DNA from 4 places in the Paenibacillus sp. FSL P4-0338 genome. Region 1 is predicted to be linked to each of the others. Evidence: predicted binding sites of a transcription regulator. Region 1 holds the regulator's gene; each other region holds the start of a gene.
What was found. The regulator Rex, encoded in region 1, represses fermentation and respiration genes when NADH is low (regulators of the CRP and FNR family bind a similar motif). The targets are predictions, from matches to a motif close to TTGTGAAATATTTCACAA.

Region 1 (3,162 bases):
CGCCTGCAGCCGGGCAAGAAGCCGAAGGATTGGGAGGAGTTGGCGGCCCTTGAGAATACGCTGAACCTCAGTCTGAGCGATATCATCCGCAAGGGTGACAAGATGCTCAGTGAGATGCGTGACACGGACAGCCAATCCTCCTCGGACAGTCTTGTGACCGATATCGGCGGGTTATTTAAGGATCTGGCATCCATTAGAGAGCAGATCCGCTTCTTCATGGGCCTGAACGATGAGAATATCGTGTATTGGCTGGAGGGAAGCGGTAATTATAAAGGCAAGTCGCTGCAAATGTATGCCGTTCCTGTAGATGTCAGTACCCAGCTCAGGGAGCTGTTCTTCGACAAGAAGAAGAGTATTGTCCTGACCTCGGCCACCTTATCCGTGGATAAGTCCTTCCAGTTCATGATCGATAACCTGGGCCTTGGTGAAGCTGCGGAGCAGGGGCGTCTGATGACAGCGCTGCTTCCGTCGCCGTTTAAATACCGGGAGCAGGCTCTGCTGGTCATTCCCCGCGACTTCCCGAGCGTCAAGGGAAGTATAGGGGATGCCCGTTTTGTGGACACGCTTGTTCATTCCCTCGCCGAGACTGCTGTAACTACACGAGGGCGAATGCTGGTGCTGTTCACCTCCTACAAGATGCTGCGCCAGGTCTATGACCCGCTGAAGGAGGCGCTTGCCTCCCAGGATATCGCGGTGCTCGGACAAGGTGTGGAGGGCGGCAGCCGGAGCAAGCTGATCCGCCGCTTCCAGGACAGCCCGGCTTCGGTCCTGCTCGGTACCAGCAGTTTCTGGGAAGGGGTAGATATTCCGGGAGAAGCATTGACCTGCCTGGCGATTGTCAGACTGCCGTTCCAGCCGCCGAATCACCCGCTGGCAGAAGCGAAGTCGGAGCTGCTTCAGGCACAGAAGAAGAACCCGTTCATGAAGCTGTCCGTGCCGCAGGCAGTCATCCGCTTCAAGCAGGGCTTCGGGCGGCTGGTCCGCACGGCGCAGGACCGGGGCATCGTAATTGTGTACGATACTAGAGTAATTGAATCGCATTACGGAAAGTACTTCCTGTATTCACTCCCCGGTCCCAAGATGGAGCATATGCTCACCGAGCAGATGGTCCCGAGAATTGCCGAATGGCTGGAAGACGGCGGGGTTTCCTAATTCATCTGCTATTGCTATTATTAATAAGTCATGATTAACCTGAAGATCCGTTCCCGCCCTGTCCTGCCGATCCGGCAGGCGGGGGGCACGGTTGCTATAATTGAACGGGTATAACACAACTATTAAGGAGGAGAATACATGAAATCGGATAAAATATCGGAGGCCGTCGTGCGCAGGCTCCCAGTGTACCTGCGTTTCCTGAACGATCTCCAAAAACGTGAAATCTCCACAGTCTCTTCTCAGGAGCTGGGCCAGAAGCTTGATCTGAATCCCGCCCAGATCCGTAAGGATTTGGCTTACTTCGGTGATTTTGGCAGGAAGGGTATCGGCTACGATGTATCCTATCTAATTGAGAAGATTCGCCATATCCTGAAGCTTGACCAGCAAATTAATGTTGCACTGGTTGGAGCCGGTAATCTCGGTCATGCCTTGTCTAACTACAACGCTTACTTGAAGGATACGATGAAGATTACTGCGATCTTCGATGCCTACCCGCCGAAGGTGGGCCAGCAGATCAACTCGCTGGTTGTGCAGCCGATGGAGGAGTTAAGCAGCACAATCCGCTCGCAGGGCATCCGCATCGGGATTATTACCGTACCTGACAGCGAAGCCCAGAATGTAGCTGATATTCTTGTGGACTCCGGCATTGAGGCGATTCTGAACTTCGCACCGGTTATTCTCAAGACGCCTGCCAATATCCGGATTCATGCCGCAGATTTCACCACAGATCTGCAGAGCCTGGCCTATTATTTGCATGATGGAAAGGATGAGGCAGAAGATGAGCAGTAAGATCACGATAATCAAGAACGGGCACTTCCTGGTTCCGGGCAGCGACAAGCCGGTTCTAAGCGGGTATATGACCCTGGAGAATGATCTGATTACTTACATAGGTGAAGCTGAGCCGGTAGTGGAGGATGGCGCTCAGGTCGTAGACGGCAGCCGTCTGCTGTTCATGCCGGGTCTGGTCAATACCCATGGGCATACGGCCATGTCACTGCTGCGCGGATACGGCGACGATATGGTGCTTCAGACTTGGCTGCAGGAGAAGATGTGGCCGATGGAAGAGAAATTCACTGGTGATGATGTATATTGGGGAACCTCGTTGTCCGTACTGGAAATGCTGAAGGGCGGCACAACCACCTTCCTCGATATGTATGATCATATGGACCGGGTAGCGGAAGTAACGGAGCAGTCCGGTATTCGTGCGGTGCTGATGCGCGGCGTAATTGGGCTGTGCCCGGAAGAGGTACAGCAAGCAAAGCTCGCTGAGGCGGTTGCTTTTGCCCGTAACTGGCACGGCAAGGCTGACGGCAGAATTACAACTATGCTCTCACCGCACGCTCCGTACACCTGTCCTCCAGAGTTTTTCATGAAGTTTGTGCAGGCTGCCCATGATCTGGACCTGCCGATGCATACCCATATGTCCGAGACGCGCCATGAAGTGGAGCAGAACGTGGCTGACTACGGCCTTCGTCCGGTCGCACATCTGGAGAAGCTGGGGATGTTCACCCGTCCTTCGCTCATTGCCCACGGGGTTCATCTGAACGATGAAGAGATCGGGATTCTGGCCCGCTATAACGTTGGCGTGTCGCATAACCCCGGCAGTAACCTGAAGCTGGCCAGCGGGGTTGCACGTGTTCCTGAGCTGCTGCGAGCCGGGGTTAAGGTCTCCCTGGGTACAGACGGCGCGGCAAGCAACAACAATCTGGATATGTTCGAAGAGATGAGGCTGGCGGCTCTGATCCACAAGGGCGTAAGCGGTGATCCTACAGCGGTACCGGCTCCTGAAGCGCTACTGATGGCCACGGAATACGGGGCTCAGTCTATTTTCCTAAGCGGGGTAGGCCGGCTTGCAGCAGGAATGAAGGCCGACTTCATCGCGCTTGATATTGACCAGCCGCATTTGCTGCCGCATACCGATCTGCTCTCCCATGCCGTCTATTCGGCAAGTGCCAAGGATGTGGAGCATGTATGGGTGAACGGCCAGCAGGTTGTGAAGCATGGACAATG
Region 2 (3,162 bases), 2.7 Mb from region 1:
ACCATAATTCATTAAGTGACATTGGTTAGCCCTCCTTGTTATACGGATCGTGGGATTCACCGTGTTCGTTATCCATAGCATAAGGACCTTTTTTAATCACTTTGACGAACAGGCCGACCAGCACTGCACCCAATATGGCATAGATCGCGTTAAAAGTAATCACCGAGAACAGCACCTGTCCGCTGGTAATATTAGGCGACACACTGTCTTCTGTAGTCATAAGTCCGAATACAGTCCATGGCTGACGCCCGATCTCTGTCATAATCCAGCCGGCCGTATTGGCAATCGGCGGAAGCAGCAGTCCCCAGAACATGAAGCGCATGAACCAGGTATTGGGTCTGTCCATCTTTTTGCGCCACATGAGGTAGATAGCATATACCCCGAACAGCATCATCAGCGTGCCGGCAGCAACCATGATCCGGAAGCTCCAGAAGGTTGTTTTGACCGGCGGAATATAATCTCCTGGTCCGTAGGCTACTTCATACTCCTTCTGTAGCTCCAGCATCCCCTTCACATCACCGGAGAATTTACTGTAGGACAGGAAGCTCAGCAGATACGGAACCTGAACTTCATTGCTGTTGGTTTGGTTCTTCACATCGATATTGGCAAATACCGTCCAAGGTGCCGGGTCGCCGCTCTCACCCCACAGCGCTTCGGAAGCCGCCATCTTCATGGGCTGTGTCTCTACCAGATATTGAGCCTGTGCATGTCCTGCAACCGCAACGCCGAAGGAAGAGATAACCCCTACAATTGCTGCGATCTCGAATGATTTCCGGAAAAAGGCGACGTCCTGCTTCTTAAGCAATTTGTAAGCACTGATCCCTGTTACCAGGAAGGCACCTGTAGCGTAAGCGGCAAGCACTGTATGCGGAAATTCCACCAGCAGCTGGCCGTTTGTAATCAGTGCGAAGATGTCATTCATCTCAGCCCGGCCGTTGTTAATCTGGAAGCCGACCGGATGCTGCATGAAGGAGTTAGCCGCCAGAATCCAGAATGCCGACAGCATCGTCCCGAAGGCCACCAGCCAGATCGATAATAGATGAATCCGCTTGGACACCTTATCCCAGCCGAAGATCCAGATTCCGATGAATGTGGACTCCAGGAAGAAGGCCAACAAGGCTTCAATCGCAAGCGGAGCCCCGAACACATCACCGACGAAGCGCGAATAATCCGACCAGTTCATTCCGAACTGGAATTCCTGCAAAATCCCTGTTACTACACCTACTGCGAAGTTAATCAGGAACAGCTTCCCCCAGAATTGCGCCATTCTTTTGTACTCTTCATTGCCCTTTCTTACGTACATGGTCTCCATAATGGCAATTATGAGCGCAAGTCCGATCGATACTGGCACAAAGAAATAATGAAAAATTGTCGTCGACGCAAATTGTATACGTGACAGCAGTACTGTATCCATATTTCTCCCCTTCCTTCTCCCTATTTCGTTATGTCTATTTTGTCAAATTTCCGACGCCTTAAGTGTGATGATTGTCACATTATACACCCTGTTTAGGCATGAAAAACAAAATATTTGTGACAAATATCACAATATTGCATATAGAAAGCAAAAAAAATAAGACGGTTTCACCGTCTTACATTTATCCAGCATGTATAGTATATAGTTGTCTTGATTCATAAAGGTATTGGTCTAGGTAATGGAAATACCTTTCTTAAGCGATTTGAGATCGCCATTTGAATTAAGCAATTGCGGCAGCATCTTCATGCTACGAACCATTGGGGAATGACAGAGACGGCAGGAAGGCGCGTGTTCAAATGCGAAATTATCCCTCATCCATCCATTGCAATCCTCATTGGTACAGGCCCAAATTGCGGTATTTTCTTCCGGTACTTCCTCCAAAGGCTTTTTCCGGTAGTTCATTGCCGTTCCTCCTTCCTTTATGTTGCAAGCAAGTAATGATAAAAAAAGACCGTCCCAACTTTCACAAGCGGGGACGGTGTCTTCTATTAATTACAGTTTTACAACGTTTTCGGCTTGTGGTCCGCGGTTGCCTTGAACAACGTTGAATTCAACGCGTTGGCCTTCGTCCAAAGTTTTGAAGCCGTCGCCAGTGATTGCGCTGAAGTGAACGAATACGTCGCTTCCGCCTTCAACTTCGATGAAACCGAATCCTTTTTCTGCGTTGAACCATTTAACTGTACCTGTTTGCATGTGTGTTACCTCCACAAATTTAAATTAATATGTTCTTTTTATCTTCAGACAAAGAAAAAATTCACACATTGAGAAAGGTTGTATCTTTGGTTGACAGCCCTTTTCAATGCGAGAATAAGGTATCAATGTATGAATAATTTCATGTTACCACACCTTAATAACAAAGGCAAGCTGTTCTATCCTAATTTCTCCGTTTTTCCCCTTATAAGGGCCACTTCCCAATGTAAGGGCTACCAGTCGTATTAATTTGTAATATTTATACCCATTACTACCAGTTACCCCATTTATTTATTCTTGAAACAGCCCCGCCCTCTTCTTTTTTCCTGAAAAGGACGGCTTCAACTGTTTCCGTAATCGTGACTGCCTCATTATTATATACGGCCATTTCCAATTTTATTCCTCCGGCTTCTCAAGAAGCTGAACTGTTGTCTGCTTCACTTCACCATTGCGGTAGAAGGTAATCTTCAGCTTATCGCCGATCTTGGTATGATCGTACAGATATTTGCGCAGCGACAGCGTGGAGGTAATCGGCTTATCGTTGAACTTCGTAATCACATCGTTAAGCTGCAGGCCTGCATCCTTCGCCGGTCCTACAGCATCCAGAACCACAACCCCATCAGTAACTACAGACGGAAGATTAAGCTCCTTGCGCTGGTCATCGGCCAGCGGAACATACGGATTATTCAAATCCACCGAATATACACCCAGGTATGAACGTGCTATCCGCCCTTTGGAGGTAAGCTCATTGGCTGTGTCCACTACACGATTGGCGGGAATCGCAAAGCCCAACCCCTCTACCCCCGTATCGGAGATCTTCATCGTATTGATACCAATCACCTTGCCGTCCAGATCCACCAGTGCGCCGCCGCTGTTGCCCTCGTTAATGGCCGCATCCGTCTGGATCACTTCCTGCTCCCAATCGTACACGCCATCCTGGTTCAGTGACACCGGTATCGTCCGCTCTGTGTAGCTGACAATGCCGGAAGTTAGTGTAT
Region 3 (3,162 bases), 260 kb from region 1:
TTTTTTGACACCGATCAGGTCAAGACGTTGGCCGCCCGTTACCTTCACAACCTTCACATCATACTTCAGGGACACATCGGCAATCCGCTTCAAATCCTCAGGAGTGGTCACCCCGCCATACATCCGCGGGATAACTGTATAAGTTCCGTCCTTCTGAATATTGGCGCTCATCCGTTCATTGACGAACCGGGATTCCTTCTCGTCTTCATGAGTGTCAGGGTAGATCATCCCCAGATAATAGTTCACAGCCGGGCGGCATTTGGAACAGCCTTCTGCCTGCTTCCAGTCCAGGACATGCATGACTTCCTTGGTAGTCCGGAGGCCTTTTGCCGTAATCTCGGCAACGATCTCATCCCGGCTAAGCGAGGTGCAGCTGCAGATTCCCTGCTTGGTGCTCTGCTGGAAGCTGTCTCCGAGAACGAATTGCAGAATCTGCTCCACCACTGGCTTACAGCCGCCGCAGGAGCGGGTTGCACCCGTGCAGGCTTTGATCTCATCTACCGTAGTGAAGCCGTTCTCCGTAACAGCATCAACAATCGCTTTTTTGGTTACGCCGTTGCAGCCGCAGACGATTTCTTCATCTGCCATCGCTTCAACAGACATGCCTTTCTTGGCTCCGCCTCCGCCACAGCAGCTTGTGCCCATAACCTCATCATAGATTTCATTGGTCATCTCTGTGCTGTTTTTCACAAGCTTCTGCAGGTTGGCAGATTCCGTTACATCACCGAACAGAACGGCACCGACAATCACATTATTCTTAAGCAAAATCTTCTTGTAGGTTCGCTTCCATTCATCCTTGGCAGAAATGACGGTATGCTCCGGCGTTTCGGTGAATTCACCGGCGGAGAATACATCTACCCCGGAAATTTTGAGCTTGGTTGCTACAACTGATCCTTCATAGCCCGGAGTCTGTACACCTGACAAATGCTTGGCGAGAACCATACCCTGCTCGAATAGCGGTGCAACGAGTCCGTAGCAGGTTCCCCGGTGCTCTGTACATTCACCGACAGAATACACATCTGCCATAGAAGTCTGCATATAATCGTCAACTACAATCCCGCGGTTAACAGTGATTCCGCTGTCCTTCGCAAGCTGGACATTCGGCTTGATTCCAACAGCCATCACTACAAACTCTGCCGGCAGCACACTGCCATCACTGAATCGTAGACCAGTCACCCGTTCTTCTCCGGTCAATTCAACCGTCTGCTTGCCCATGGCGAATCTCACACCTTGACGCGTAAGCTCTGCCTGTAGCATTGAAGAAGCGGTACGGTCCAGCTGGCGCTCCATCAGATCCTCCAGCAGATGCACAACGGTAACATCCATGCCCAGATTGACCAGGCCCTTCGCAGCTTCCAGACCCAGCAGTCCTCCGCCGATCACAGCCGCCGTGCGGTACTGCTTCGCCGCTGCCAGCATTGCATCACAATCCGCGATATCGCGGAAGCCGACTACTCCATCCTTGGTGCTGCCGGGTACGGGGAGAATGAAAGAATTCGAACCCGTTGCAATAATTGCTTTATCGTAAGGAACCGCCAGTCCATTATCGGTCATTATTAGTTTGTTCTGATCATCGATCCTGGTGACCGTCGTACCGGTATGCAGTGTAATATGATTATCTTCATACCACCCGAGATCGTTGAGAATGATGTCTTCAATCGATTTGCTGCCTTCAAGTACATAGGACAACATAATCCGGTTATAGTTGGGATGCGGCTCACTGCCGAAGACCGAAATATCATAAGCGCCGCCCAGCTTCAGAATCTGCTCAATAGTGCCTACTCCCGCCATGCCATTTCCAATCAGCACTAACTTTTCTCTTTCCGCTGCCATTGGTAGACCCTCCTTCAGAAACTCTGATTTCTTCAATAACTTACCTGATAGAGAAATTATACTGTCCCCCATTCCATGGCAAGTGTGACCACAGTCACATCTTATGTGAATTTTTTCACACAACTGAAAATGACTTCGCCGTTCTTATATAGGACAATTTCTGGCGTGAAGCATAGAGATTTATTATTCAAAAAAACGGATACCCATGCAGTTTCGCACAGATATCCGTTCATCGGGTACACAATCTCACTCATCTACTTCATTCACTTATTTCAATACCAGAGAGATCTCCAGCTTGTCCTGCGGACTGAGCTTCATGTCCACTCCATTGCCGAGCAGTCCTTTATCGTTGACCTTCAGTCTCCATTCCTCGCTGCTGAGCGGGGTATATTCCATCACAGTAAGCACCGTCCGGTTATCTTCGGCAAGCTGGACCATACCGCTGTTCTGGAGCAATCCCTTGACGGACATATCCTGCATAAAAGAAAGCACATTCGAATGTGTCAGCTCCGGCTGCTCGCTCCCCCCGTTCACAGTGATGATGACAGGCTGAAACATCTTTCCGGCTCCGGCAGGCCCTGCTGACATCGTAATGGCCGAACCCGGTTCCAGGGTCGTATTCAGCTCTTGAACCTTCTTGCCGTTCACCTGAATCTCCCAGCTCATATCCTGACCCAGGGAAACCTTATTCACCTCAAGAATATTAGTTCCATCCGCTGAAAATGTAACAACGCCACTCTTCCTAAACAGCTCTATTATTGAATTCCCAGGCACGTAAGCTTCGTTAAGCAATCTGGCTGAGCTTCCGGCCATTTCGCTGTCACCCACCTTGACTGAAAAGGTTAGTCCCTGGCCTCCGTTACTGCTGCCGCCATTCCCTGATCCCAAGCCACAACCGCTTGCCGCGGCCAGCAAGAGAAGGCACAGCATTAAGCGCATCCATTTCGTGGACATCCCACGGCACCGCCTTCATATGTATTTTCCCGGACTCTTTAAGGATAACGCATAGAGGAAGGGTTCTCAAATCATTTCTGCCGGTATAAAAAGTAAAAAGTCCCCGAAGGGACTTATCCATTGCAGCCGGTCCTATTGATAACGCAGGAACAGAATGTTGTTCTCCAGATGCACATGCTCGAAGGTCATGCCTTCCAGTTCTTCAAGACGGGCATAGGTCAGGCGATAAGTCGTGCAGGCATGCGCGGGCGGTGTATAGTCATTAGTAACTCTACGCAGCTCACGCAGAATCTCTCCCGCCCCGTCATGCTCAGCTTCCAGATTATGCAGCAATCCGCGCAGCTCAGTAAGTCCTTCTTCAGTCGGGTTCTGGGT
Region 4 (3,162 bases), 2.2 Mb from region 1:
GGTTAACGATTATATGCAAACCAGCCTGCCGGATGTCTATGCTGCCGGTGACAGCTGCGCGATTCATTACAATCCGACCGGGAAGCACGCGTACATTCCGCTGGCCACCAATGCAGTGCGTATGGGAACGCTGGTCGCCCGCAATCTGGTCTCGAACACGATCCCCTACATGGGTACGCAAGGAACATCGGGCATCAAGATCTATGAGGACAATATTGCCGGAACCGGACTAACGGAAGAGGCTGCCGCAGCCGAGGGAATGGATACGGAGAGTGTAATGCTGATCGACAACTACCGTCCGGAGTTCATGCCGACCTTCGAGCAGGTTCAGGTAAAAGTGGTCTTTGACCGTGCCACCCGCCGCATTCTGGGCGCGCAGATTATGTCCAAGATGGATCTGACGCAGTCGATCAATACCGTATCGGTCTGCATCCAGAACAAGATGACCGTTGACCAGCTGGCCTTCATCGACTTCTTCTTCCAGCCGCATTACAACAAGCCTTGGAACTTCCTGAACACTGCAGGCCTTCAGGCTCTGCCTAAGCCTGCTCCCGTCAAGGAGCCTGTCCACGCTTAATTTATTGATACCTTTGTATTAGAGCCCATTCCGGGCTCTTTTTTTTGAAAAGGGAATTATGATTTTCTTCCGATGTGGATAAGTGGTGCATAAAGCCGGGGATACGCGAGTGGTCATCCGGGCTGAATGTGGTCGAAAAACCGACTACATCTTATCCGTCTATTTCTCGCCGAAACGGTACCGTCCTTGTAAAGGACGGCAAAGCCGTTTCCACTTGTGTTTCTTAAATGTTATGTGCTCAGCTGCGGTCCTCAATCAACACAATTTCTCCATCCTTAATGCCGAATATAGACGTTCCCTTTAGCCGCAGCATATCACCGGCCGATAATCCGCCAGGCATATCCACGGCAAGGATGCCTTCATAATCAATGGCCACCTCAACATTATTGTCAGGTCCTGCGCTGTACCCGGTAATGATCTGGCGGCGGCTGGAGAACATCGTTGATGATTGCTCAGCCAATGCCCGGAATGCCGGGATGCCGCTGGTTTCCGTGGTGGTTACCCCATTTGAAATATTCCGGAAGATGATATCCTGGTGCATCAGGTCAACCATGCCTTGAATGTCAAAAGAATTATATGCCCTGATATACGTTTCAATGATGTCCTGTACTTCTTGGCTAACCATACAAAGACTCCTCTCTCCGGCCTGTTTAACAAGCAGCCGGTATAACTTTTATCTTTTTTATTCGCTGCTGGATGCTCCGGTTCCTTCCGGTGAGATTAATCTGTGAATTCCTTGAGCTGTATTAAATCAGTGCATGAATCCAGCTTTTATGGTAAATTTGACATGTCAGTGAAAACTTTCACTTGGTTTTTCGGATAGTGACTTTTATCACGTAAATGTGATTAGGATCACGTTACAATGGCATAAAGGAACAAATTTTAAGTAATTAGAAGGGGATAGGAATCATGGCTTATAACAAACCGCAGGGAATCGCTGAAGTTACGGTAGAGAACGGAGTCAAGAAGGCACATAATCCGCTTAGCACTGTACTCATTCTCGGTTTTCTGGGAGGGGCGTTTATCGCGCTCGGATTTTTGCTGGATATTCGTGTCATTGCCGGTGCGCCTGCCGAGTGGGGGTCCATTGCTAACTTCATCGGGGCTGCGGTGTTCCCGGTTGGACTCATTCTGGTGCTGCTTGCCGGAGGGGAACTGCTGACGGGCAATATGATGGCGGTGCCGCTGGCGTTCATTGCGAAGAAGATCTCGTTCTGGGAAGTGATGAAGAACCTCGTGCTGATCACGCTCAGCAACCTGGCAGGCGCCTTGTTCGTTGCTTATTTCTTCGGTCACATCGTTGGTCTTACATCAGATGGTGTGTATCTGGAGAAGCTGGTAAGTATGGCGGAGCATAAGATCGATGCTACGTTCCTGCAGGCTTTTATCTCCGGGATCGGCTGTAACTGGCTCGTAGCGCTGGCGGTATGGCTGTCGTACGGGGCAGACAATTTCAGCGGCAAAATCCTCGGTATCTGGTTCCCGACCATGGCGTTTGTGGCCATCGGCTTCCAGCACGTTGTAGCTAACATGTTCCTTATCCCTGCTGCGATCTTCGAAGGACATTTCACCTGGGGCCAGTATGTGGCCAACTTCGTTCCGGTCTGGCTGGGCAATCTGACGGGCGGCGCGATCTTCGTGGCTGCTGCGTACTGGATGGCCTATCTGCGCAAGGAGGCGGGAGCAGTGAACTCGGCTGCAGGCGTCCCTGCTGCGGGTTTGAAGAAACACGCTTAATCAATATCGGACCTGACCCGGTGAATCGCCTGACTGTACCATAGCTTGGCCTAAGCACTTCCTGCTTCTCGGCATCCTGCTTCAAGGGATTCGTAGAGACAGGGAGTGTTTTTATGTCGGGTACAGCAGGATCTTTCTCCGGACACAAGTGGAAACGGCTTTGCCGTCCTTTATAAGGACGGTAACGTTTCAGCGAGAAATAGAAGGATAATTTATAGAGTAAAACTTATAAATACTTATATTTAAACAAAATTCACCGTGCAATCCGATTCGGGGGAACGAAATCGGATCTCACGGTGAATAAAATAGGGAGTGTTTCATATGGATCATTACCCCGGGTTCCGGGGAACGAATCAGTGCCGGCAAGGTATTTTTGTTTACGTGTGAAAGAGCGGGTTATAGAATATTAATATCGCTGGCGGCGGTGAAGAAGGGATTGATTTTCAATAGGATAATTCTCTGGTTTCCCGCGATACAGCATTAACGCGCATGCTTGCCCTGCCCCCTGTGTTGGGATGATACTGGATGGATTAATGACAGCTATGTTACAGGGGATGACAGACAAGATATGAGATTCATGCAGGCCTATCCGAAGGAAATAAAAGTATTCTTGATTGCCAGTCTTATTAATGCTACCGGCAGTGCGCTGATGTGGCCGCTGGTTACCATGTATGTATTCGATGAACTGGGACGTAGTATGAAGGACGCGGGAATTGTTCTGCTGGTGCAGTCCCTTGGGGGGATTGCCGGTCAGCTGCTGGGCGGCTCGTTGTACCATAAGGTAGGGGTCAACCGACTGATTGTCGGCGCTCTGGCCATGAATGCCCTGACGCTGTTTGCCCTCCCGT

Region 2: the regulator Rex is predicted to act here: its motif matches at 1,529-1,546, upstream of MKZ07_RS23390 (cytochrome ubiquinol oxidase subunit I).
Region 3: the regulator Rex is predicted to act here: its motif matches at 1,937-1,954, upstream of nirB (nitrite reductase large subunit NirB).
Region 4: the regulator Rex is predicted to act here: its motif matches at 1,369-1,386, upstream of MKZ07_RS20995 (formate/nitrite transporter family protein).

The regions. Positions count from the first base shown of each region.
Region 1 covers NZ_JBBOCG010000001.1:2,559,789-2,562,950, reverse strand. The annotation lists gene dinG (ATP-dependent DNA helicase DinG) at 1-1,152, shown strand, start outside; gene MKZ07_RS11315 (redox-sensing transcriptional repressor Rex) at 1,291-1,941, shown strand; gene MKZ07_RS11310 (amidohydrolase) at 1,931-3,162, shown strand, end outside.
Region 2 covers NZ_JBBOCG010000001.1:5,291,834-5,294,995, forward strand. The annotation lists gene cydB (cytochrome d ubiquinol oxidase subunit II) at 1-22, opposite strand, end outside; gene MKZ07_RS23390 (cytochrome ubiquinol oxidase subunit I) at 26-1,414, opposite strand; gene MKZ07_RS23395 (cold-shock protein) at 1,646-1,876, opposite strand; gene MKZ07_RS23400 (cold-shock protein) at 1,967-2,167, opposite strand; gene MKZ07_RS23405 (S1C family serine protease) at 2,561-3,162, opposite strand, start outside.
Region 3 covers NZ_JBBOCG010000001.1:2,822,255-2,825,416, forward strand. The annotation lists gene nirB (nitrite reductase large subunit NirB) at 1-1,833, opposite strand, end outside; gene MKZ07_RS12600 (hypothetical protein) at 2,101-2,787, opposite strand; gene ric (iron-sulfur cluster repair di-iron protein) at 2,920-3,162, opposite strand, start outside.
Region 4 covers NZ_JBBOCG010000001.1:4,779,356-4,782,517, reverse strand. The annotation lists gene MKZ07_RS21005 (FAD-dependent oxidoreductase) at 1-577, shown strand, start outside; gene MKZ07_RS21000 (nuclear transport factor 2 family protein) at 816-1,202, opposite strand; gene MKZ07_RS20995 (formate/nitrite transporter family protein) at 1,487-2,314, shown strand; gene MKZ07_RS20990 (MFS transporter) at 2,883-3,162, shown strand, end outside.